3 regions of the Kitasatospora sp. NPDC057904 genome follow, and region 3 is predicted to be linked to each of the others. Evidence: riboswitches for the same ligand, from Rfam matches in the RefSeq annotation. Region 3 holds a riboswitch; each other region holds the start of a gene.
The links. A riboswitch is a leader RNA that binds a small molecule or an ion and turns the genes downstream of it on or off. The one in region 3 is predicted to bind thiamine pyrophosphate.
Positions count from the first base shown of each region.

Region 1 (7,323 bases), on a different contig from region 3:
ATGACCTCTGGATCGCCCTGCATGACGGTGCCTCCCTGCGCTGGGGCCTGCTGTGAGTGCTGCGCTGCGCATCCTGGCACCGAAATGGGAGGGACTTCCAGTAAGTTCACACTCACTAGGACATGTGTCGGAATATCCGATTTGGGGGAATGTCTGCCGGCCGTTGGCCCGTACGGGCGGGGCGCGCGGGGCACCGAAAGGGGCGCGCGCCGGGGGCCGGACGCCGTCTGTCACCATGGAGCCATGGGTCAGTCCGAACAAGAACAGCTTCCGCCGCCTGACCCGAGGCTCCCCCCGGGGCAGCGCGTCCAGCGCGGCTGGCCCGCCCTGCACTACGGTCCCGTGCCCCGCTTCAAGCCGCTGACCTGGGACCTCCAGGTGTTCGGCGCGACCGCCTCGGCGGAGAAGCACAGCTGGGACTTCGACGCCTTCACCGCCCTGCCGCGCACCACCGTCCGCGCGGACCTGCACTGCGTGACCAAGTTCTCGGTGCTCGGCAACGAGTGGACGGGCGTCCCGGCCTCCCTCGTCCTCGACCTCGTGCCCCCGGCGCCCGGCGTCACGCACGTGATGGTCTGGGCCGAGTACGGCTACAGCGCCAACCTGCGGCTGGCCGACTTCGCCGATCCGCGCACGCTCTTCGCCACCCACCGCAACGGCGAGCCGCTGACCGCGGAACACGGCTTCCCCGTCCGGCTCGTCGTCCCGCAGCTGTACGCCTGGAAGGGCCCGAAGTGGGTCCGCGCGGTCGAGTACATGCGGGCCGACCGGCGCGGCTTCTGGGAGGAGCGCGGCTACCACAACCTCGCCGACCCGTGGCGCGAGCAGCGCTACACCCACCAGGAGGAGCCGGGGGACGGCCCGCTCCGCTAGGGCCTGGGCCCTGGGCCCCCAACCCCCTCAGATGAAGGGGAAGTTGACCGTCACCGCGGTGTGCTGGGGACGCCGCTCGCCGGCCGCCGGGAACTGGCTGCTCGCCTTGCCGCTGCCGAACAGGTTGACCCCGGTGGTCTGCATCGTGAACCCGGCCGCCGTGAGCGCCTTCTCGGCCGCGTCCTTCGTCATCCCGGTGACGTCCGGCACCGGCACCATGCCCTTGCTGACCACCAGCGAGACCGGGGTGTTCTCCGCCACCTGCTGGCCGGCCACCGGCGAGCTGCTGATCACCGAGCCCTCGGGCACGGCGTCGTTGAACGTCTCGGTCACCGAGCCCTTCGCCAGCTGCACGCCGGTCAGCGCGGACGCGGCCTGGTCGGCGGGCTTGCCGGTGACGTCCGGCACGGCGATCCGGTGCGGCCCCTTGGAGACGGTGACCGTCACGGCATCGCTCTTGCGCGACCGGGTGCCCACCCCGGGGTCGGTGGAGATCACCTGGCCGGACGGCACGGTCTCGCTGTACGCGTCCACGAACTTCCCGTGCATGCCGTCCTTGTCCAGGATCCGCTGCGCCTCGGCGCGGTCCTTGCCGAGCACCCCGGGCACCGGCCCGTACAGCGACTCGGACAGCCCGTACGTCACGCCGCCGACCAGCAGCACCAGGACGGTCAGCGCGGAGGCCCAGATCACCGGCTTGCGCGGGACGCGGCGCAGCGGGTTCGGGCGGGGCGGGCGGACGGGGGTGGGCTCGTCGTAGGGGCGGGGCTCGACCAGCAGCTGGTCCATCAGGTCCGGCGGGACGTCGAGGACGCTGGTGCGCTCGGCCACGGGCGGCTCGACCGGCTGCGGGAGGGGGAGCGGCAGCTGGTGCGGGGCGGCCTGCGGCGTGCGCTGGATCACCGAGGTCGGCTCGCTGGTCGGGTAGCGCGGGCTGGGCCTGGTGGAGGTCGGCGGCTCGGCGTCCAGCTCGGCCGGGCCGAGCTCGCGCCGGACCCGCTGCAGGGTGGCCAGCAGCTCGACGGCGTCGTACGGGCGGGTGTCGGGGGTTCGGGCGCAGGCGCCGAGCACTATCGCGTCGAGCGCCGGGGGGACGGTCGGGACGCTGCGCGAGGGTGGGGGGACGTCCTCGTGCAGGTGCTTGTACATGACCTGGACGGGGTTGTCGCCGGTGTGCGGGCGCGTGCCGGTGAGCATCTCGTACAGCAGGATGCCGGCCGCGTAGACGTCCACGCGCTGGTCGGTGGGGGCGTCCGGGAGGATCTGCTCGGGCGCGAGGTAGGAGACGGTGCCCATGACGGTGCCGCCGGTGGCGGTGGTCGTCGAGGTGGGGGCGCCGTCGGCGCTGCCCAGGACCCGGACCAGGCCGAAGTCGGCGACCTTGACCAGGCCGCCGTCGGTGATCAGCACGTTCTCCGGCTTGACGTCCCGGTGGACCAGCCCGGCGCGGTGGGCGGCGCCGAGCGCGGCGAGCACCGGTTCCATGATGTCCAGCGCGGCCCGGATCGACAGCGCGCCGCGGTCGCGCAGCAGGTCGCGCAGGGTGCGGCCGGGCACGTACTCCATGGCGAGGAAGACGTTTCCGTGGTCCGCGCCCTGGTCGAAGACGTTGACCACGTTGGGGTGGGCGAGGCGGGCGACGGCCTTGGCCTCACGGATGAAGCGGGCGGTGAAGCCCTCGTCCCCGGCGAGGTCGGGGTGCATCACTTTGAGGGCGAGCACGCGGTCGAGGCGGGTGTCGGTGCCCTTGTAGACCGTGGACATGCCGCCGGTCGCGATGCGCTGCTCGACCCGGTACCGGCCGTCGAGCAGGGTACCGATCAGGGGGTCGCGCCATGCCGTGTCCACCCGAGGAGTGTAGTGCGGCGGGTCGCGGCCGGTCCCGGCGGACATCGCCTCCGGGACCGGCTTGTGACACGGGTGCCGCGTCAGAACGCCGGGCGCTCGCGGGTGTCGAGGTCGGCGCGGCCGGCCATCGCGGAGGAGGCCTCCGCGTGGAAGCGGCGCGGGATCCGGCCGGCCCGGTGGGCGAGGCGGCCGGCCTCGGTGGCGTGCCGCATGGCCTCGGCCATCAGGACCGGGTCCTGTGCGCGGGTCACCGCGGAGGCGAGCATCACGGCGGAGCAGCCGAGCTCCATCGCCAGCGCGACGTCGGAGGCGGTGCCGGCGCCCGCGTCCAGGACGACCGGGACGTTCGCGCCCTCCACGATCAGCTGGAAGTTGTGCGGGTTGCGGATGCCGAGGCCGGAGCCGATCGGCGAGCCGAGCGGCATGATCGCCGCGCAGCCGACGTCCTCCAGCTTGCGGGCCAGCACCGGGTCGTCGTTGGTGTACGGGAGCACCGTGAAGCCGTCGTCGACGAGGGTCTCGGCGGCGTCCAGCAGCTCGATCGGGTCCGGCAGGAGGGTCCGCTCGTCGGCGATGACCTCCAGCTTCACCCAGTCGGTGCCGAGTGCCTCGCGGGCCAGCCGGGCGGTCAGCACGGCCTCGCCGGCGGTGAAGCAGCCGGCCGTGTTGGGCAGCACCCGGATGCCGTTGCGGGTCAGCACGTCCAGGACGGAGCCCTGGGTGGTCGCGTCGACCCGGCGCATCGCGACGGTGGTCAGCTCGGTGCCCGAGACCCGCAGGGCCTGCTCCAGGACCTCCAGGCTGGGGGCGCCGCCGGTGCCCATGATGAGCCGGGAGGTGAAGGTCGTCCCGGCGATGGTGAAGAGGTCGTCGGCCATGGCGCTCAGCCTCCCTGCACGGCGGTGAGGATCTCGATCCGGTCGCCCGCCGAGAGCCGCGTCTCGGACCACGAACCACGCGGCACCACGGCCTCGTTGAGCGCGGCGGCGACGCCGGTGTTGGCCTTGCTGAGGGTGGTGACCACCTCGGCGAGGGTGGTCGCGGCGGGCACCTCGCGGGGCTCGCCGTTGACGGTCAGTGCGATGTCGGTCATGCGACGGCCTTCGTGGTGGAGCGGGCGGGGGAGAACCGGGAGGGTGCGAACGGCCGTGCGAGCTCGGGGACTTCGCCGGTCGCCAGGTAGTCGGCGAGCAGGTCGGCGGTGACCGGGGTGAGCAGGACGCCGTTGCGGTAGTGGCCGGTCGCGGCGACCAGGCCGGGCAGGTCGGTCGGTCCGAGCAGCGGTGCGTTGTCCGGCGAGCCGGGACGCAGCCCGGCCGAGGTCTCGACGAGCGGGAGTTCGGTGATGCCGGGGACCAACTCGTGGGCGTCGCGCAGGAGTTCGTAGACCCCGCCGGCGGTGACGGTGGTGTCGTAGCCCTGCTCCTCGGTGGTCGCGCCGATCACCAGCTCGCCGTTCTCGCGCGGCACCAGGTACAGGTGCTGCCCGCGCACGACCGCGCGGACGTTGCGGTTGAGGAAGGGGCGGTAGGCGTCGGGGATCCGCAGCCGCAGGATCTGCCCCTTGACCGGACGGACCGCCGGCAGCACGTCCTCCGGCAGGCCGGGCAGCCGGTGGCTGTGCGGGCCGGCGGCGAGGACGACCCGGTCGGCGGCGAGGGTCCCGCCGGTGCCGAGCCGGGCGCCGACCGCGCGGCCGCCCTCGACCAGCAGCTCGACGGCCTCGGTGCGGTGGAACACGACGCCCGCGCGTTCGCAGGCGCGGACCAGTGCGGTCAGCAGCCGGCGGGGGTCCACCTGGTGGTCGTCGGCCACGTGCAGGCCGCCGCGCACGCCGGGGGCCAGCATCGGTTCCAGCTTGCGGGCCTCCCGGCCGGTCAGCCAGGTCGAGTCGAGGCCGAGCCGCTCGTGGAAGGCGTGCAGTTCGCGCAGTTCCGCGCGGTCGTCGGAGTCCAGCGCGACGGCGACCGTGCCGCACCGGCGGTAGCCGGTGTCCTCGCCGCCGCTCGCCTCGGTGAGCTCGGCGGCGAACGCCGCGTACCGCTCGTTCGAGGCCATCCCGAGGCGCAGCAGCGGCTCCTCGCCGTACTGCAGCTCGGTGACCGGGGCGAGCATCCCGGCCGCGACCCCGGCCGCCCCGTGACCGGGGGAGGGGTCGACCACGACGATGTCCTCCAGGCCGCGCTGCGCCGCCCGCCAGGCGACGGCGAGGCCGATGACGCCCCCGCCGATCACCAGCACGTCGGCGCGGCTGCCCGGTGCCAAGCGTGTCAAAGCTGCTCTTCTCCCTTCGCCGGTATGACCCGGATCAGGTTCGGACGGTCGCGGGCCGTGCCAGCCCGCCTCTCAGCCCGGTACGCCGGGCTCCCGTGATGGTGTCCCCACCATAACTCCGGTGGTCCGCCCGGCCGAAGGCCCGTACGAAGGGTGGACGGGCCCGGCGCGGCCCGTCCGTGCGCGGGACGGACGGGCCGCCGGGGCACGTGGGGCCGCTGAGTACAGTGGCGCCGTGGCAGAGCTGAGCGGAACGGATCGGGTGGTCGTCGTCGGGGCCGGGCTGGCCGGCGCGCAGTGCGCGCTGGGGCTGCGGCGGGGCGGCTGGCAGGGGCGGATCGTGCTGGTCGGGGAGGAGCCGCACGCGCCGTACGACCGGCCGCCGCTCTCCAAGGACGTCCTGCTCGGCAAGAGCGACGCCACCACGCTGGACATCGACTTCCCGCACCTCGGCGTCGAACTGCTCACCGGCCGCCGTGCCACCGGACTCACCCCGGGCGTGCTGCACACCGACGCCGGCGACCTCCCGTACGGATCGCTGGTGATCGCCACCGGTGCGACCCCGCGCGCCCTGCCCGGCGCCGAGCGCGCCCACCTCCTGCACACCCTGGACGACGCGCTCGCCCTGCGCGCGCTGCTGCGGCCCGGCCTGCGCCTGGTGCTGGTCGGCGCCGGCTGGATCGGCGCGGAGGTGGCCACCGCCGCCCGGGAGGCCGGCTGCGAGGTGACCGTCGTCGAGGCGGGCCCGGCGCCCGTTCCCGGTGCGCTGCCCAGGGAGGTCGGCGCGGCGATGGCCGCCTGGTACGCCGGGGCCGGGGTGGACCTGCGCTGCGGCGTCGGCGTCGCGGCCGTCGAGCCCGGCGCGGTGCTGCTGGCCGACGGTTCGCACCTGCCCGCCGACGAGGTGGTGGTCGGCATCGGCGCCCGGCCCGCGACCGACTGGCTGGCCGGCACGGGCGTCGAGCTGGACGCGACCGGTGCGGTCGTCGTGGACGGGCGGCTGCGCACCAGCCTGCCGGGCGTCTTCGCGGCCGGCGACTGCGTCAGCTACCCGTCGGTCCGCTCCGGCGCCCGGCTGACCGTCCAGCACTGGGACCACGCGCTGCAGTCCGGCGAGGCGGCGGCCGCCGCCGTCCTCGGGGTGGACGCGCCGTACGACCCGGTGCCGTACTTCTGGTCGGAGCAGTTCGGCCGCATGGTGCAGTACGCCGGACGGCACGCCGAGGGCGACGAGCTGCTCTGGCGCGGCTCCCCGCAGGACGCGACCTGGTCGGTGCTGTGGCTGCGCGACGGTGTGCCGAGCGCGCTGCTGGCCGTGGACCGCCCGCGCGACCTCACCCAGGGCCGCCGCCTGATCGAGCGCGGCACCGCGCTGGACCCGGCCCGGGCCGCAGACCCGGCAGTGGCGCTGAAATCGGCGGTCGCGGGGTAGCGGCTGGTGCGCGGCGGGCTCCGGAGGTGGCAGTCTGGTGGCGTGAGTGAGATCGAAAGCAAGATTGAAGCCCTGGTCGCCGAGTGGATGTACCTGCCCGACATCTCGGAGCAGTGGGGGGTCCGCGTCACCGAGGTGCGCGACCTCGTCCGCAACGGCGGCCTGATCGCCGTCCGGCGGGGCCCGAACAACTCGCTGCAGGTCCCTGCGGCGTTCATCGACGGCCAGGGGCTGGTCAAGCACCTGTCCGGCACCCTGACCGTGCTGCGCGACTGCGGGTACAGCGACGTGGAGATCCTGGAGTGGCTCTTCACCGAGGACCCGTCGCTGCCCGGCAGCCCGATCCAGGCGCTGCGGGAGAACCGTGGCACCGAGGTCAAGCGCCGCGCCCAGGCGATGCTGATCTGATGGCGGCGGACACGCCGCGTCAGCGGCTGGCCGAGGCCCGGCTGTACCTGTGCACCGACGCCCGCCGCGAGCAGGGCGACCTGGCCGAGTTCCTGGACGAGGCGCTGGCCGGCGGGGTCGACATCGTCCAGCTCCGGGACAAGGGCCTGGAGGCCAAGCAGGAGCTGGAGGCCCTGGAGGTCTTCGCGGACGCCTGCCGCCGCCACGGCAAGCTGCTCTCGGTCAACGACCGCGCCGACGTCGCCCACGCGGCCCGGCCGGACGTCCTGCACCTCGGGCAGGACGACCTGCCCGTCCCGGCCGCCCGGGCGATCCTCGGCGAGGACGTCCTGATCGGCCGGTCCTGTCACGCCGAGTCCGAGGTGGACGCGGCGGTCGCCGAGCCCGGCGTGGACTACTTCTGCACCGGTCCGGTCTGGCCGACCCCGACCAAGCCGGGCCGCCCGGCCCCGGGCCTCGGCCTCGTCTCGTACGCGGCGAAGCAGCCC
Region 1 covers NZ_JBHVOL010000008.1:15,791-23,113, forward strand. Annotated here, with positions in the region: gene bfr (bacterioferritin) at 1-23, opposite strand, end outside; gene ACFVSN_RS21005 (sulfite oxidase-like oxidoreductase) at 244-873, shown strand; gene pknB (Stk1 family PASTA domain-containing Ser/Thr kinase) at 901-2,721, opposite strand; gene ACFVSN_RS21015 (thiazole synthase) at 2,802-3,599, opposite strand; gene thiS (sulfur carrier protein ThiS) at 3,605-3,814, opposite strand; gene thiO (glycine oxidase ThiO) at 3,811-4,995, opposite strand; TPP riboswitch at 4,990-5,102, opposite strand; gene ACFVSN_RS21030 (NAD(P)/FAD-dependent oxidoreductase) at 5,231-6,427, shown strand; gene ACFVSN_RS21035 (Rv2175c family DNA-binding protein) at 6,470-6,835, shown strand; gene thiE (thiamine phosphate synthase) at 6,835-7,323, shown strand, end outside.
Region 1: another riboswitch for thiamine pyrophosphate. It lies ahead of thiO (glycine oxidase ThiO); the one in region 3 lies ahead of thiC (phosphomethylpyrimidine synthase ThiC).

Region 2 (7,323 bases), 230 kb from region 3:
CGGCCCGACCGGGACCGCGGCGCGGACCAGCACCGCCCCGCCGCCCTCCGGGGCCTCCTCGTACCGGGCCACGGCCGGGCCGGTCTCGGCCACCCCCGCCGCCGCCAGCCGGCGGCACAGCTCGGCGAACAGCGGGCCGATCACCGGTCCGATGTCCTCCGGCTGGTAGCTCGCCGCCACCGCGCTCAGTTCGGCCGCCCGGACGGACGGCACCGGCTTCACCACGACATCGTGCGTGGACATGGTCCCCTCGCTCTCGATCGTCCGGAGCCTCGCCCGCACCCGGGCCAGTCGCCGCGTGTCCGCCGCGATCGCCTCGGCCAGTTCGGCGCGCCGCAGCCGCAGCATCCCGCGCAGTTCGGCCGCGTCCACCTCCTCGTCCAGGACGGCCCGCACCTGCTGGAGCGTGAAGCCCAGCTCCTTGAGCGCGATCACCCGGTTGAGCCGGGCGAGTTGGGCCGCCTGGTAGAAGCGGTAGCCGCTGACCGGGTCCACCCGGGCGGGGTGCAGCAGTCCGATGGCGTCGTAATGGCGCAGCATCCGCACCGACACCCGGCCGTGCCTGGCGAAGTCTCCGATGTTCAACATGGTGCTCCCAGTGCACGGCCTCCCACGGTGTCAGGGTCAAGCCCCGCTGCCCGCAAAACGCGAAGGCGGGTGCCGACTCGATGTCGGCACCCGCCCTGAGCAGGTGTTTTCCCCTACCGGCGGAGAGCGTGGGATTCGAACCCACGGTGACGGGTCACGCCACGACAGTTTTCAAGACTGTTCCCTTAGGCCGCTCGGGCAGCTCTCCAGGCGGAGGTCAGCCTAACGGGTCCGGCGGGGTTCGGTGCACACGGTTTCCGGGTGCCGGGTCAGCTCGGGGTGTCGCCCTCCCGCGAGCCGAGGGTGACCTTGGTGGTCATGGTCTGGCCGTTGCGCTGGTACTCGACGTCGACGGTCTCGCCGGGCTTGTGCGTCCAGATCCGGCTGACCAGGGCCGGGCCGTTCTCGATCGGGGCACCGTTGAGCTTGGTGATGACGTCGCCGGGCTTGAGGCCGGCCTTGTCGGCGGCGCCGCCGGGGGTGACGGCGGGCTGGCCCTGGATGTCGCGGGTCTGGATCTGCGCCCCGTCGCCCTTGTAGTCGTCGTTGCGCAGCACCTGGAGCTGGGCGTAGACCGGCTTGCCGGTCTTGATCAGGGTGTCGGCGACCCACTTGGCCTGGTTGATCGGGATGGCGAAGCCGAGGCCGATGCTGCCGGCCCGCCCGTTGGCGGAGGCGTTGGACTGGATCGCCGAGTTGATGCCGACCACGGCGCCGCTGGAGTCGAGCAGCGGGCCGCCGGAGTTGCCGGGGTTGATCGAGGCGTCGGTCTGCAGGGCGTTCATGTAGGAGGCCTGGGCGCCGGTCTCGTCGCCGGAGGCGACCGGGCGGTCCTTGGCGCTGATGATGCCGCTGGTGACGGTCGACTCCAGGCCGTACGGCGCGCCGATCGCGATGGTGGCGTCGCCGACGTTGACCTTGTCGGAGTCGGCCAGCGTGAGCGGGCTCAGCTTCTCCTTCGGCGGGTTGTCGATCTTGACGACGGCCACGTCGTAGCCCTCGGCGCGGCCGAGCACGGAGGCGCTGTAGGAGGAGCCGTCGGCGAACTTGACGGTCAGTTTCCCGCCGCCGCCGGTGACGGCGGGCGCCACCACGTGGTTGTTGGTGAGGATGTGGCCCTCGGTGTCGAAGACGAAGCCGGTGCCGGTGCCCGACTCGCTGCTGTTCTGCGCCTTGATGGTGACGACGCTCGGCAGCGCCTTCTGCGCGATGGCGGCGATCGAGCCGGGGGCGGGCTCGTTCTTCTGGGTGTTGCTGGCCTGGATGGTGGTGCTGCGGTGGTCGTCCGCGGAGGCGACGGAGTTGCCGTTGCCCGAGACCGCCACGCCGACGGCACCGCCGGCGATGCCCGCCACGAGGGCGACGGCGGCGATCAGGGCGACCAGGCCGCCGCGCTTCTTGCGGGGACCGCCGGGGCCGGCCGGGCCGCCGGGGTAGTCCGCCGGGTAGCCGAGCGGGCCCGCGGGACCGCCGGGCGCACCGGGGGCGCCCGGGTAGCCGGGCATGCCGTGCGCGGCGGTGGTGTCGTGCCCCGCGCCCCAGCCGCCGAGCGGGCGGCCGGCGCCGAACGGGTGCTGGGCGCCGGGGGCGGCGTACGGGTCGTGGGCGCCGGCGGCGGGGACGCCGTGGGTCGGCGTCGCGTACGGGTTGGCGACCGGCGGCAGGACCGGGGCGGCCTCGCCGACGGGCGCGGCGGGCGCAGCCGGGGCAACGGGCGCGGCCGGTACCGCGGCCGGGGCGACGGGCGCGGCCGGGGCGGGCGGCAGGACCGGCGGCGGGGCGTCGATGTAGCCGCTCTCGGCGACCGGCGCGACCGGCGCCTCGGCGGGCGCGGCGGGGGCCGCCTCGGGCGCAGCGGGGGCGACGGGCGCCGCCTCCGGGGCGGGGACCTTGGTGAAGGCCATGGTGGGCTTGTGCCCGCCGTCGGCCGGCGCGGCGTCCGCCGGGGCCTCGGGCTCGGGCACCCGGCCGAAGGCCATGGTCGGCTTGTGCCCGCCGTCGGCCGGCGCGGCGTCCGCCGGGGCCTCGGGCTCGGGGATCCTGCCGAAGGCCATGGTGGGCTTGTGCCCGTCCGGAGCCGCGGCCGCTGCCGCGGCCTCGGTGCCCGAGGGCTGCTCCCCCTGCGGCCCGGTGGGCCCAACCTCGCGCTCGGTGCTCACGGACGACCTCCATAGCTGACAGAACCAAGGACCATAGTTTTTCGCACTGCCGATTCGATTGCCGTAAGGACCCCTCTGAAGAACTCATAAGAATCCTTAGGCGGGACCGACGCCTCCGCTCGACGACACGTTCCCGGCGGCGGCTCCCCCACCCCCGCCGAACGTCCCGCGATGCGGACGGCACGCCCCCTGGCCTTGGGCGTTCGCCCCGGTGCCGGTTAGCCTGTCGCTCCAAACTGACACGCGGGAGCTTGGACCTTCCAGGCTGAGAGTGCGCTGGTCGACCGTACGCCACGGGATCCCGGGCGGACCGTCGAGGGGGCGCTGACCGCCGGAACCTGTCCGGGTAATGCCGGCGTAGGGAGTATCGGCCATGCCGCCTGCTTCGCCATCCTCTTCTTCGGGCGCGCCCGAGTCCAAGGGTTTCTCCGAATCGTCCACGACCGGTCATGACGGGCCCGGATCCGGCGGGACCGCCGCCGCGACCGCGCTGCTGGACCGGCCGGAGAAGGCCGAGGCACCGCTCGTCCTCGACGCCGAGCCGCCGCGCACGCTGCGTTTCCGCGACCACTTCGCGCTGTGGATGAACCTCGGCGTCAGCCTGATCGGCTTCTCCACCGCCGCCACCGTGCTCGGCGCCCCGGGCAGCGAGCTGTCGCTGGCCGCCGCGGGCACCGCGATCGTGGCCGGCACCGCGGTGGGCACCGCGATGCTCGGCGTGGCCGCGCTGATCGGCGCCCGCACCGGCGCGCCGGCGATGGCGAACCTGCGCGGGCTGTTCGGCACCCGGCTCTCGTACGTCCCGACGGTGCTGAACATCGTCCAGTGCATCGGCTGGGGCGTGTTCGAGCTCCTGACGATCGCGGCGGGCGCGCAGACGGTCGCCCACACGGACGGCTACCGGTGGCTGTTCGTCCTGCTCGCGGGCGGGCTGACCACCGTGCTGACGATCTGGCCGCTCGGCTCGATCCGGGTGCTGCGGCGCTTCGTGGCGGGCGCCGTCGCCGTCGCGATGGTCTACCTGACCGTCCAGCTGGGCCGGCACGGCGTGCCCGACCCGGGCAAGGGCAACTGGCACGGCTTCCTGGGCGCCACCGACGCGATGATCGCGGTGTCGATCTCCTTCGTCCCGCTCGCCGCCGACTACACGCGGCACTCGCGCACGCCGCGCTCGGCGTTCTGGGGCAGCTTCTCCGGCTACACCGTCGCCCAGGTGTGGTGCTACGCGCTGGGCCTGATGGCGCTGCTGCAGTCCGACGGCGACCCGAACAAGATCTTCGACTCCTTCCTCGGCGTCTGGGCGGGCTGGCTGTTCCTGCTGGTGCTGGTGCTGCGCGAGACGGACCAGTCCTTCGCCAACGTGTACTCGACCGCGATGTCGGTGCAGAACCTGCTGCCGCGGGCGGACCGCCGGGTGCTGTCCGGCGCGATCGGCCTGCTGACCACCGTGCTGGCGCTGCGGATCGACAAGTTCACCGACACGTACACCAACTTCCTCGGCCTGATCGGCTCGGTCTTCGTGCCGCTGCTGGCCGTGCTGGCGGTGGACTACTTCTTCGGCGCCGGCCGCAACGGCTGGAACCTCACCGCCGAGGCGCCCTCGCGCTGGCTGATGCTGCTGCCGTGGGTGCTCGGCTTCGCGGTCTACCAGTTCATCGCGCCGACCCCGGTAGCCGGCTGGTGGACCGACTTCTGGACCTCGGCCCAGGGGGCGCTGCACTTCACCCCGCAGGAGTGGACGTCGGCCTCGCTGTTCGCCTTCGCGGTGCCCGCGCTGGTCACCTGGGCGCTCACCCCGCTGAGCCGGCGCACCCCGCAGCACTGAGGGAGCGGAGGCGAGGACGGCCCCTCGGGTTGGGACCGTCTTCGCCTCCGCGTCACCTGCTCCGCCTATCGTTGACGGCGTGACCAGCCCAGATCTGTCTTCGACGGCCCCGCGCACCGCGCCGTCCGTCCAGGTAGTCGCCCACCGCGGCTCCTCGGACGCCCTGCCCGAGCACACCCTGGCCGCCTACCGGCGGGCCCTCGAGGAGGGCGCGGACGCCGTCGAGTGCGACGTCCGGGTGACCGCCGACGGCGAGCTGGTCTGCGTGCACGACCGCCGCATCGGCCGGGTCTCCAACGGCCGCGGCACCGTCTCGGCGATGACGCTCGCCGAGCTGCAGGACTACGACTTCGGCGCCTGGAAGACCGGCCGGCCCAGCACCGACCCCGAGCTGCGCGGCGTGCTGACCCTGGAGCGGCTGCTGGAGCTGGTCGTGGACTGCGGACGGCCGGTGGACCTGGCGATCGAGACCAAGCACCCGGTGCGCTTCCGCGGCCGGGTCGAGGCCGAGCTGCTCCGGATGCTCGAACGGTTCAAGATCTCCGGCACCCGCGAGGGCGACCGCCCGTCCGCCCGGATCATGAGCTTCTCGTCGATCGCGCTGGACCGGGTGGCCGCCGCCGCGCCGGACTACCCTCGGGTGTTCCTGATCGAGCGGATGCTGCCGCTGCTCGGCCGGCTGCGGGAGGGCCGGCCGCTGCCCGGCGGGGCGCGGATCGCCGGGCCCGGCATCGACCTGGTGCGGGCCAAGCCCGACCTGGTGCCGCGGCTGCGCGAGCTGGGCCACGAGGTGCACGTGTGGACGGTCGACGAGCCGGCCGACGTGGACCTGTGCCTGGAGCTCGGGGTGTCGGCGATCATCACCAACAAGCCCGCGCAGGTGCTGGCGCAGCTCGGCCGCTGAGGGCCCCGGAGGGCCCACAGGCCCCACGGATCCCGGTGGGTGCCGACCGCTCTGTCGGAACCTGATCGCCGAACCCGACCGATCCGGTCGGCATTCAAACCTTCCGCGCACGTTTCTTGCCGGAAATCGTGCGCCGGCGCGACGGAGGGTGAGCGGGGAATGACCTCCCGCCCACCCTCGGTCGCGCTGCTCGAAATGGGCTCGCGGGATCGTCGCGCGGTCGTTTCCGACGCATTACCAAGGGGCATCCATCCCTCGGCATACGCTGAAGGAGGTCCGGGGGTGGCGTTGATGGTGGCGCGTGAAGTGCCGACTTCATCGACCATGGCAGTGCCGCACGGCCCAGCGAGTGTCGGGGTCGCACGGCGCCGACTGCGTCGAGATCTGGGTGATCGGCAGATACCGGAACCGGTCATCGATGATGCCGTACTGATCCTTTCCGAGCTGTTGAGCAATGCGTGCCGGTACGCCCGGCCGCTCGGCCCGCTGCCCGCGCTCGGGCGCGGCACCCTGGCCGAGGTCGTCGACCAGGTACTGGTCGGCGTCCCGTCCGGGCCGCACGCCGGTGCGCCGGCCGGCCGGGACGCGGAACAGCCCGGCGACGACGGCGGCGTGCTCGTCCGCTGGCAGATGCACGCGGACGGCGTGCTGACGGTGGAGGTCACCGACGGCGGCGCACCGACGCGGCCCGAGCCCGGCAGCCCCTCGCTGACCTCGCGCGGCGGCCGCGGCCTGGGCATCGTCGACCAGCTCGCGAGCGACTGGGGCGTGCGCGACGCACCCGGCGAGGTGACGGTCTGGGCCGCGCTGCCCGCCCGCGCGCGGCACGCCAGGCGCACCGGCGGTGACGCCCGCAGCGCCTGAGCGCCCCGCCCGCAGGCCCCGGGCGCCCCCGCCGCAGCGCTCCCGCCCCGGCGCGTGCCCGCGCGCCGGGAGAACGTCAGTAGGCTTCCCGGAGCAAAGGACCACCGTCCCCGGGAGAGCCGCACCATGGGCAAGAAGGCCGCCAAGAAGGCGCCGCAGCGCCAGTCCACCACCGCCGTCACGGGTGAGATCCCCGTGGTCGGGGCCCGCGACGACTGCCCGTGCGGCTCGGGCCGCCGGTACAAGGCCTGCCACGGCCGGGAGGCCTCGCACGCGGTGCAGGAGCTGGTGCACCGCCCGTTCGAGGGCCTGCCGGGCGAGGCCGACTGGGTCGCGCTGCGCGAGCTGGTGCCCGCCGCCACCGTGCCGCTGACGCTGGCCGCCGGAGTCGCCGGGACCGCCGTCGGCGAGGTGCCGTCGGTCACCCTGGCCACCGTCCTGCCGCTCGCCTGGCCGGCCCTGCGCCGCCAGGACGGCTCGATCCTGCTCGGCCTGCAGACCCAGTCCTCCTCGGGCGACCTGAGCCGCGACCTCGCGGACGCGCTGGAGCTGGCCCTGGCCGCCGAGCCGGGCAGCCCCGTGCCGGCCCGCCGGACCGTCCCGGGCGGGCGCCGCCTGCAGGACCTGCTGGACGTCACGGCGGACTTCACGCCCGCCGTGCACACCGGCTTCGAGTTCTGGCTGGAGGACGCCGAGACCGCCACCGGCGAGGTCGCCGCCTCGCTGGAGCGCGCCAACGCCTCCGCCATCCCGACCGAGAAGCTCACCAGTGTCGACGCCGCGTACTGGTGCGGCACCCCGGACAAGAACCACCTGCGCTGGGTGATGACCGTCCCCGAGGAGCAGCTCCTGGACGCGCTGGCCCGGCTGAACGCGGCCGGCGAGGCCTCGCTCGGCACCGACACCCGCCTGGTCGGCTCGTTCCGCGCGCACGGCCTGACCGTCCCCGTGTGGGACCTGCCGCTCGCCATGACGGCGGCCGA
Region 2 covers NZ_JBHVOL010000005.1:409,510-416,832, reverse strand. Annotated here, with positions in the region: gene ACFVSN_RS16320 (MerR family transcriptional regulator) at 1-588, opposite strand, end outside; tRNA gene ACFVSN_RS16315 (tRNA-Ser) at 709-796, opposite strand; gene ACFVSN_RS16310 (S1C family serine protease) at 858-2,747, opposite strand; TPP riboswitch at 2,981-3,128, shown strand; gene ACFVSN_RS16305 (purine-cytosine permease family protein) at 3,121-4,572, shown strand; gene ACFVSN_RS16300 (glycerophosphodiester phosphodiesterase family protein) at 4,652-5,476, shown strand; gene ACFVSN_RS16295 (ATP-binding protein) at 5,924-6,340, shown strand; gene ACFVSN_RS16290 (DUF5926 family protein) at 6,467-7,323, shown strand, end outside.
Region 2: another riboswitch for thiamine pyrophosphate. It lies ahead of ACFVSN_RS16305 (purine-cytosine permease family protein); the one in region 3 lies ahead of thiC (phosphomethylpyrimidine synthase ThiC).

Region 3 (7,323 bases):
CCCGGCGCCACCGACCCGCAGACCGCGCACGACCAGGACGAGATCTACCAGGTGATCAGCGGCCGGGCCGAGCTGACCGTGGGCGGCGAGACCGCGACCGTCGGGCGCGGCACCGTCGTGTACGTGCCGGCCGGGACGCCGCACCGCTTCCACCACGTCACGGAGGAGCTGCGGGTCCTGGTGGTCTTCTCGCCCCCGGAGGACTGACCGGCAGGCTTTAGGGTCGGACGCATGCGTCTCACCGAAGAGCTCTGGTCGGCCATCGAGCCGGTCTACGCCGAGATCCTGGCCCACCCCTTCATCGGCGGCCTCACCGACGGCACCCTGCCGCGCGAGGCCTTCCGCCACTTCGTCGTGCAGGACTCGCACTACCTGCGCGACTACGCCCGCGCGCTCGCCGTCTGCGCCGCCAAGGCGCCCGGCGAGGAGGACGTGCGGGCGTTCGCCGCCGACGCGGTCGGCGCGATCGCGGCGGAGCAGGGCATGCACGCCGAGTTCATGACGGCCTTCGGGGCCAGTGCCGAACAGGCCGCCGAGGAAGCGGTGCTGCCGACCACCCGGGCCTACACCAGCTACCTGCTCGCGACCGTCTACGGCGGCTCCTTCGCGGAGGCGCTCGGCGCGGTGCTGCCCTGCTACTGGATCTACGCCCGGGTCGGCGAGGCACTGCTCGCCCAGGGCTCGCCGGATCCGCTCTACGCCAAGTGGATCGCCACCTACGGCGACGAGGCGTTCCAGTCGGTGGTGCGGCGCGTGCTGGCGCTCGCGGACCGGATCGGCGAGGAGCTCTCCCCCGTCGAGCGCCGCCGGGTGGTCGAGCACTTCACGACGACCTCGCGCTACGAGTGGATGTTCTGGGACGCCGCGTGGCGCGGTGAGCGCTGGCCGGTCTGACGCTTCCGGGGCGGTTCACCAGGGTCATCCCCGGGGGCCGGGGTCGGGGTGATCTCGGGGTTCTCTCCGGGCCGTTGGGCCTCGTTCCGGCACTGGCGCCCCCGTACGATCGACGTATCGAAAGCAAGCGGGATGCGGCACCGAAGGGGCGGCCGGCCCGAGGGGAGAGAAGGAACGGACATGGCTGAGCTCTGGAAGTCGCTGCCCTCCTGGGTGCGCAACATCGTCGTGCCGGTGCTGGTCCTGGTGCTGGCCTGGAACGTCGTGACCTTCGTGTTCGGCGTGGTCGGCGCGCTGCTGGGCCTGCTGATCAAGCTGCTGGTCGTGGTCGGCATCGGGGCGGCCGTGGTCATCCTGGTGAAGAAGGCGGCGAAGCTCTGACGACGCTCCGGCGTCGACGCCGAGGCCCGGCACCCCGTCGTGGGGGTGCCGGGCCTCGGCCGTCGCGGTGCGGGACCGCGCCGGGTCACTCCTCGATGCGGACCTGCTGCACCACCGGCGCCTTGGCGTCGGCCGGCGCGTCGGCCGGGGCCTCCTTCATGGTGCTCAGCAACTGGCGGGCCAGGCCGAGGCCGGTGCCGCCCATGGTGAGCGCCTTCGCGAACATCTCGCCCATGCCGTCCGCGCCGTTGAGCAGCACCATGTGCTCGACGTTGCCGAAGGACTCGGCCGCGGCCCGGACGATCTCCGGCCACTTCTCCGCCAACTCCTGCGCCACGACGGCGTCCTGGTTCTCGGCGAGGGCCGCGGCGCGGGCCCGGATGCCCTCGGCGTTGGCCAGCCCGAGCGCCCGGGCCGCCTCGGCGTCCGCCAGACCGCGGGCCTCGACGGCCGCGGCCTCCGCCTGACCGGTGGCCCTGGTCGCCTCGGCGGCGGCCAGGCCGCGCAGCTTGGTGGCCTCCGCCTCGGCCGCCGCGGCGATCTTCACCTGGCTGGCGTCGGCCGCCGCCCGCAGCTCGGTCTCCCGGGCGTGCGCCTGGGCCGAGGAGATCCGGGCGTCGCGGTCGGCGTCGGCCTTGGTGCGGGTCTCGTACGCCTTGGCGTCGGCCGGCTTGCGGACGTCGATCTGGAGCTGCTGCTCCTTGCGCTGGGCCTCCAGCTCGGCGACCTTCGTCTCCTGGACGACGACCTCCTGGCGGGCGGCCGCCTCGGCGAGCGGTCCGGCCTGCCGGGCGCGGGCGCTCGCGGTGTCCATCTCGGCCTGGTAGGAGGCCTGCTGGATCTCGCTGTTGCGGGTGGCCTCGGCCTTGCGGGCGAACGCCTCCTGCTCCGCCTCGGTGGCCTCGCGGTCGGCGGCGGCGGCCGCGATGCGGGCGTCGCGCTGGACGGCCGCGGCGTGCGGGGCGGCGAGGTTGCGGATGTACCCGGTCGGGTCCAGGATCTCCTGGATCTGCAGCGAGTCGATGATCAGACCGAGCTTCTCCATCTCGGCGCCCGAGGCGGCCCGGGTCTCGCCGGTCAGCCGATCGCGGTCGCGGATCATGTCCTCGACCGTCAGCCCGCCGACGATGGAGCGCAGGTGACCGGCGAACACGTTGTGCACCCGCTGGCCCATCATCTTCTGCTGGTCCAGGAAACGCCGGGCGGCGTTGGCGATCGACACCGAGTCGTCGCCGACCTTGAAGATGACGACACCCTTGACGTGCACCGGGATGCCCTGCTGCGTCACGCACTCGACGTCCAGCTCGGCCTCGTTGAGGTCCAGCGACAGGCGGCGCACCGCCTGCATGCCCGGGACGACGAAGGTGCCCCGCCCGGTGACGATCCGGAAGCCCAGGCCGTCCCCGTGCTTCGACCCGGAGATGATCAGTGCCTCGTTCGGCTCGGCGACCCGCCACATGAGCTTGAACAGGATGATCACAACGATGATGGAGGCCACCACGGCCCCCGCGACGACGCCGATAACCATCGGCCGACTCCCCCTTCAAGGCACACCGCTCCGTGGCTGCGCGTGGTTGTGCAGGAGTGCGCGGACGCGGTGGCAGCGGAGATTCTGCGCCTGTTCGTGCGCGTGCGCCAGTAGGTGACGTCGTGACTTCGTCCCGGTCCTGTCACGGGCCCCGTGACGAGGGAGGATCGTCCGTCAGAGCGGCGACACGAACACCGTGCGCGGCGCCTGGTACTCGACCACGATCACCTGCGTGCCCGTCGGCAGCGGATCCCCCGGCACCGCCAGGTACGCCAGGAACGCCTCCGTCCCCTGCCGCTCGGGCACGTGCACCAGCACCTCCCCGACCAGGCCCGCGCCGACCTTCCCCGTGACCCGTCCCGTCAGTCCGATCATGGGCTTCAGTCTGCGCCCGCCGCCCGCCCACCGGAAGCCCTCTGGACCTGCGGCGATCCTCTCGCTACGGTGTTGGGCGTCATGTGCAGGCAACACCGCCTGCGGACGCGGGAGCTCGGAGCACCGGGCTGAGAGGGCGCTGAACGGTCCGTCGACGGACGGCCGGGACGCTGCGCCGACCGCAGGAACCTGGACCGGGTAATGCCGGCGTAGGGAGTGAAGGTCAGATGACCACGTTCGACGCACAGCCGCAGTCTGCCCAGAGCGCCCCCAGCAGCGAGCGCACCGGCTACCCGACCCCGGCCTGGCGCAAGGCCCACCGCGAGGGATCCCGCCCCGATCTGCGGGTCCCGTTCCGCGAGGTGGTGCTCACCAACGGCAAGACCGTTCCGCTGTACGACACCTCCGGCCCGTACACCGACCCCGCCTACGAGCCCGACGTGCGCCGCGGCCTGCCCGCCCTGCGCGACGCGTGGATCCGCCAGCGCGGCGACGTCGAGGAGTACGACGGCCGCGAGGCCCGCCCCGAGGACGACGGCATCAAGCACACCTCGCCGCGCGGCGGGAACCTGCGCAACCTCGACGCCGTCTTCCCCGGCCGCCCCCGCCGCCCGCTGCGCGGCCGCGGCGGCGCCGCCGTGACCCAACTCGCCTACGCCAAGCGCGGGATCGTCACGCCGGAGATGGAGTTCGTCGCCCTGCGCGAGGGCCTGGCCCCCGAGTTCGTGCGCGACGAGGTGGCCCGCGGCCGGGCCGTCATCCCGGTGAACGTGAACCACCCCGAGGTGGAGCCGGCGATCATCGGCACCAACTTCCTGGTGAAGATCAACGCCAACATCGGCAACTCCGCCGTCACCTCCTCGATCGAGGAGGAGGTGGAGAAGATGACCTGGGCCACCCGTTGGGGCGCCGACACCGTCATGGACCTCTCCACCGGCCGCAACATCCACACCACCCGCGAGTGGATCCTGCGCAACTCCCCCGTGCCGATCGGCACCGTGCCGCTGTACCAGGCCCTGGAGAAGGTCGACGGCAGGGCCGAGGAGCTGAGCTGGGAGGTCTACCGGGACACCATCATCGAGCAGTGCGAGCAGGGCGTCGACTACATGACCGTCCACGCCGGCGTGCTGCTGCGGTACGTCCCGCTGACCGCCCGCCGCAAGACCGGCATCGTCTCGCGCGGCGGATCGATCATGGCCGCGTGGTGCCTCGCGCACCACAAGGAGAACTTCCTCTACACGAACTTCGAGGAGCTCTGCGACATCCTCGCCGCCTACGACGTCACCTTCTCGCTCGGTGACGGCCTGCGGCCCGGCTCCATCGCCGACGCCAACGACGAGGCGCAGTTCGCCGAGCTGCAGACCCTCGGCGAGCTCGGCCGGATCGCCCGCGAGCGCGACGTCCAGGTGATGATCGAGGGCCCGGGCCACGTCCCGATGCACAAGATCAAGGAGAACATGGATCTCCAGAAGGAGATCTGCGACGAGGCGCCGTTCTACACGCTCGGCCCCCTCACCACGGACGTCGCCCCCGGCTACGACCACATCACCTCCGGCATCGGCGCCGCGATGATCGCCTGGTGGGGCACCGCGATGCTCTGCTACGTGACGCCCAAGGAGCACCTGGGCCTGCCCAACCGGGACGACGTCAAGACCGGCGTGATCACCTACAAGATCGCCGCCCACGCCGCCGACCTCGCCAAGGGCCACCCCGGCGCCCAGGCCTGGGACGACGCCCTCTCCGACGCCCGCTTCGAGTTCCGCTGGGAGGACCAGTTCAACCTGGCCCTCGACCCGGAGACCGCGCGCGACTTCCACGACGAGACCCTCCCCGCCAAGCCGGCCAAGACCGCGCACTTCTGCTCGATGTGCGGCCCGAAGTTCTGCTCCATGAAGATCTCGCAGAAGATCCGCGACGAGCACGGCGACGGCTCCACGGCCGTCGGCACCGAGTTCGACGCCGAGGCGCTGGCCGGCATGCAGGCCATGTCCGAGGAGTTCAAGGCCCACGGCAACAAGGTCTACCTGCCGATGGCGGACTGACCGCCGCCGCCCCAGAGCCGGCCCGCGTTCCTCCGGGGGGAGAGCGCGGGCCGTTTTCCTTTCCACCCGGCGGCCTCGGACGGGTTCCGGCCTTTGCCGCCACGCCGTCGTGCGTCCGGGGGAAATCGGAGGCACCCTGGGGGGAAGGCCGACCAAGGAGGCAGCGATGGGCAGCCCGATCAAGGGGACCGATCCGAGCGACGAGACGAACCGGGACGCCAAGGCGTCCCCGCGGCAGCTGTACAGCGGTGGCGAGCGGCCCTTCGACCCCGAGGACCTGGTCATGGCGTCCGGGCAGGACGTCACGCCCGAGCGCCTCGCGTGGGCCAGGCGGCAGATCGACGAGAAGGGCGCGGCGGCGCTCGAACGCTACCTGCCGTAGCGGCCGCTCCGGGGTCCTGCGCGCTGCCCCGGGCGTGGCCCGGGGCAGCGGTGCGTCAGCCGACCTCGTCGGGGCCGGTGAAGCCCGGCGGGGTGTAGCCGGGGGTGCTGAAGTCGGGCGGGGTGAAGGCGGCGGGGCGGGAGGCGCGGCCCTCGGGGTCGGTGAGGCCGTCGGGGCCCGGGCCGGTGAAGCCCGGCGGGGTGTAGCCGGGGCTGGTGAAGTCCGGGCGCTGGGCGGGGACGGCCGGGAGGCCGGCGTGCAGGTAGGGGAGGAGGCCGCGGTCGCGCAGGGCGGTGCGCCAGGCGCGGCGGGCGGCGGCGAGCTCGGCGGCGAGGTCGGGGTCGGTGCCCGCGGGGGCGCCGGAGCCGTCGCGTAACGCGGTGAGGACGAGCCCGACGAGGCCGACGGTCATCGCGACGATCCCGGCCGCGAGCGCGATCCAGCCCGCGGTGAGCAGGGAGCGGGCGAGGACGAGCCCGGGGTCGGCGGCGCGCAGGGCGTACCCGAGGAGCAGCAGGACCAGCGCCGCGGCCCAGGCCAGGATCGGGGTGAGCACGGTGAGGACCGGGAAGAGCCCGGCGCCGCCGTCGGCGGAGCGCAGCTGGGAGAGCAGGCCGGGGGCGGCCGGCTCGGCGCCCTCGGCGGGCGGGGGCGTGCTGCGCAGGCTCTCGCGCAGCCCGGTGTAGTGCTCGTACTCGGTGGCGGCCGCGGCGGCGATGGCGTCGGCGTCGCGCAGGGCGCGGGCGCGCAGCTGGTCGGCGGTGAGTGCGCCGGGCGCGCGGAGGGCGGTGCGGACGGTGCCGTCGCGGAGGGCTTCGGCGAGGAGGCGCTCGTACTCCGGGCGGTCCTCGGCGAGCAGCGGCGGGGGGTTGGTCATGGGGACCCCGTTCATGCGGACCCCGGTTCGCTCCGCCTCGCGGGCTGGGTGGGCCCGCAGGGGCGCCGAATCGGGCGCGGAGGCGGGCCGCCGGACGGGCGGCCGCTCGTGGTGTGCCTCATGGTAGGGGCGGGTGCGCCCGCGCTGACAGTCCGATTCCGGAATTTCGCGCCCCGGGCCGCGCGCGTGCGACGGCCCGGGCGCCGGGAACACCCGTGCGACGGGTGGGCCGGCGGGTGACGTCAGTTGACGGGCAGTCGGGCGATGAGCAGGCGCCCTTCCATGGTGACGCCGCCGTCCATGGCGACCGCTAGGTCGTCGGCGTACACGTACGGCCCGGGGATGTGCGGCGGGGCGCCGTCGTCGGCGTGCACCGCGCCGGTGAGGTACGGGATCGGGCTGTGGCCGTGCACGATCCGGCTGCCGCCGTAGGTGTCGAGGAGCTCGTGGACGGCCGTCGGGCCGGCGTCGCCGCGGAAGGCGAAGCGCTTGGTGAAGCGGCGGAAGCAGTCCCACCACTCGTCCACGCCCTCGTCGGCGAGCAGGCTGTGCACCGCGTCGTTGACGTCGGGGATGGACTCGCCGTACTCCAGGTAGGCGGTGGTGTCGGAGTGCAGCAGCAGGTGGCCGTCCTCGATGGCGATGGCCGGCAGCCGGGAGAGCCAGCTGATGTGGTGCGCCTGGAGCCGGTCGAGGTCGTGCTGCTGGCCGCCGTTGAGCCGCCAGGCGGCGAGGAAGGAGGCGGTGCCGGCGGTGGACTGGACGGGTTCGTCCCCGTACCTGGCGGCGCCGAGGAAGAGCAGTTCGTGATTGCCCATCAGGGCCCGGCAGTAGCCGCCCGCGG
Region 3 covers NZ_JBHVOL010000005.1:182,243-189,565, reverse strand. Annotated here, with positions in the region: gene ACFVSN_RS15305 (cupin domain-containing protein) at 1-207, shown strand, start outside; gene tenA (thiaminase II) at 232-894, shown strand; gene ACFVSN_RS15295 (DUF5326 family protein) at 1,075-1,275, shown strand; gene ACFVSN_RS15290 (SPFH domain-containing protein) at 1,361-2,803, opposite strand; gene ACFVSN_RS15285 (hypothetical protein) at 2,978-3,178, opposite strand; TPP riboswitch at 3,276-3,411, shown strand; gene thiC (phosphomethylpyrimidine synthase ThiC) at 3,406-5,220, shown strand; gene ACFVSN_RS15275 (hypothetical protein) at 5,387-5,602, shown strand; gene ACFVSN_RS15270 (hypothetical protein) at 5,658-6,479, opposite strand; gene ACFVSN_RS15265 (metallophosphoesterase) at 6,722-7,323, opposite strand, start outside.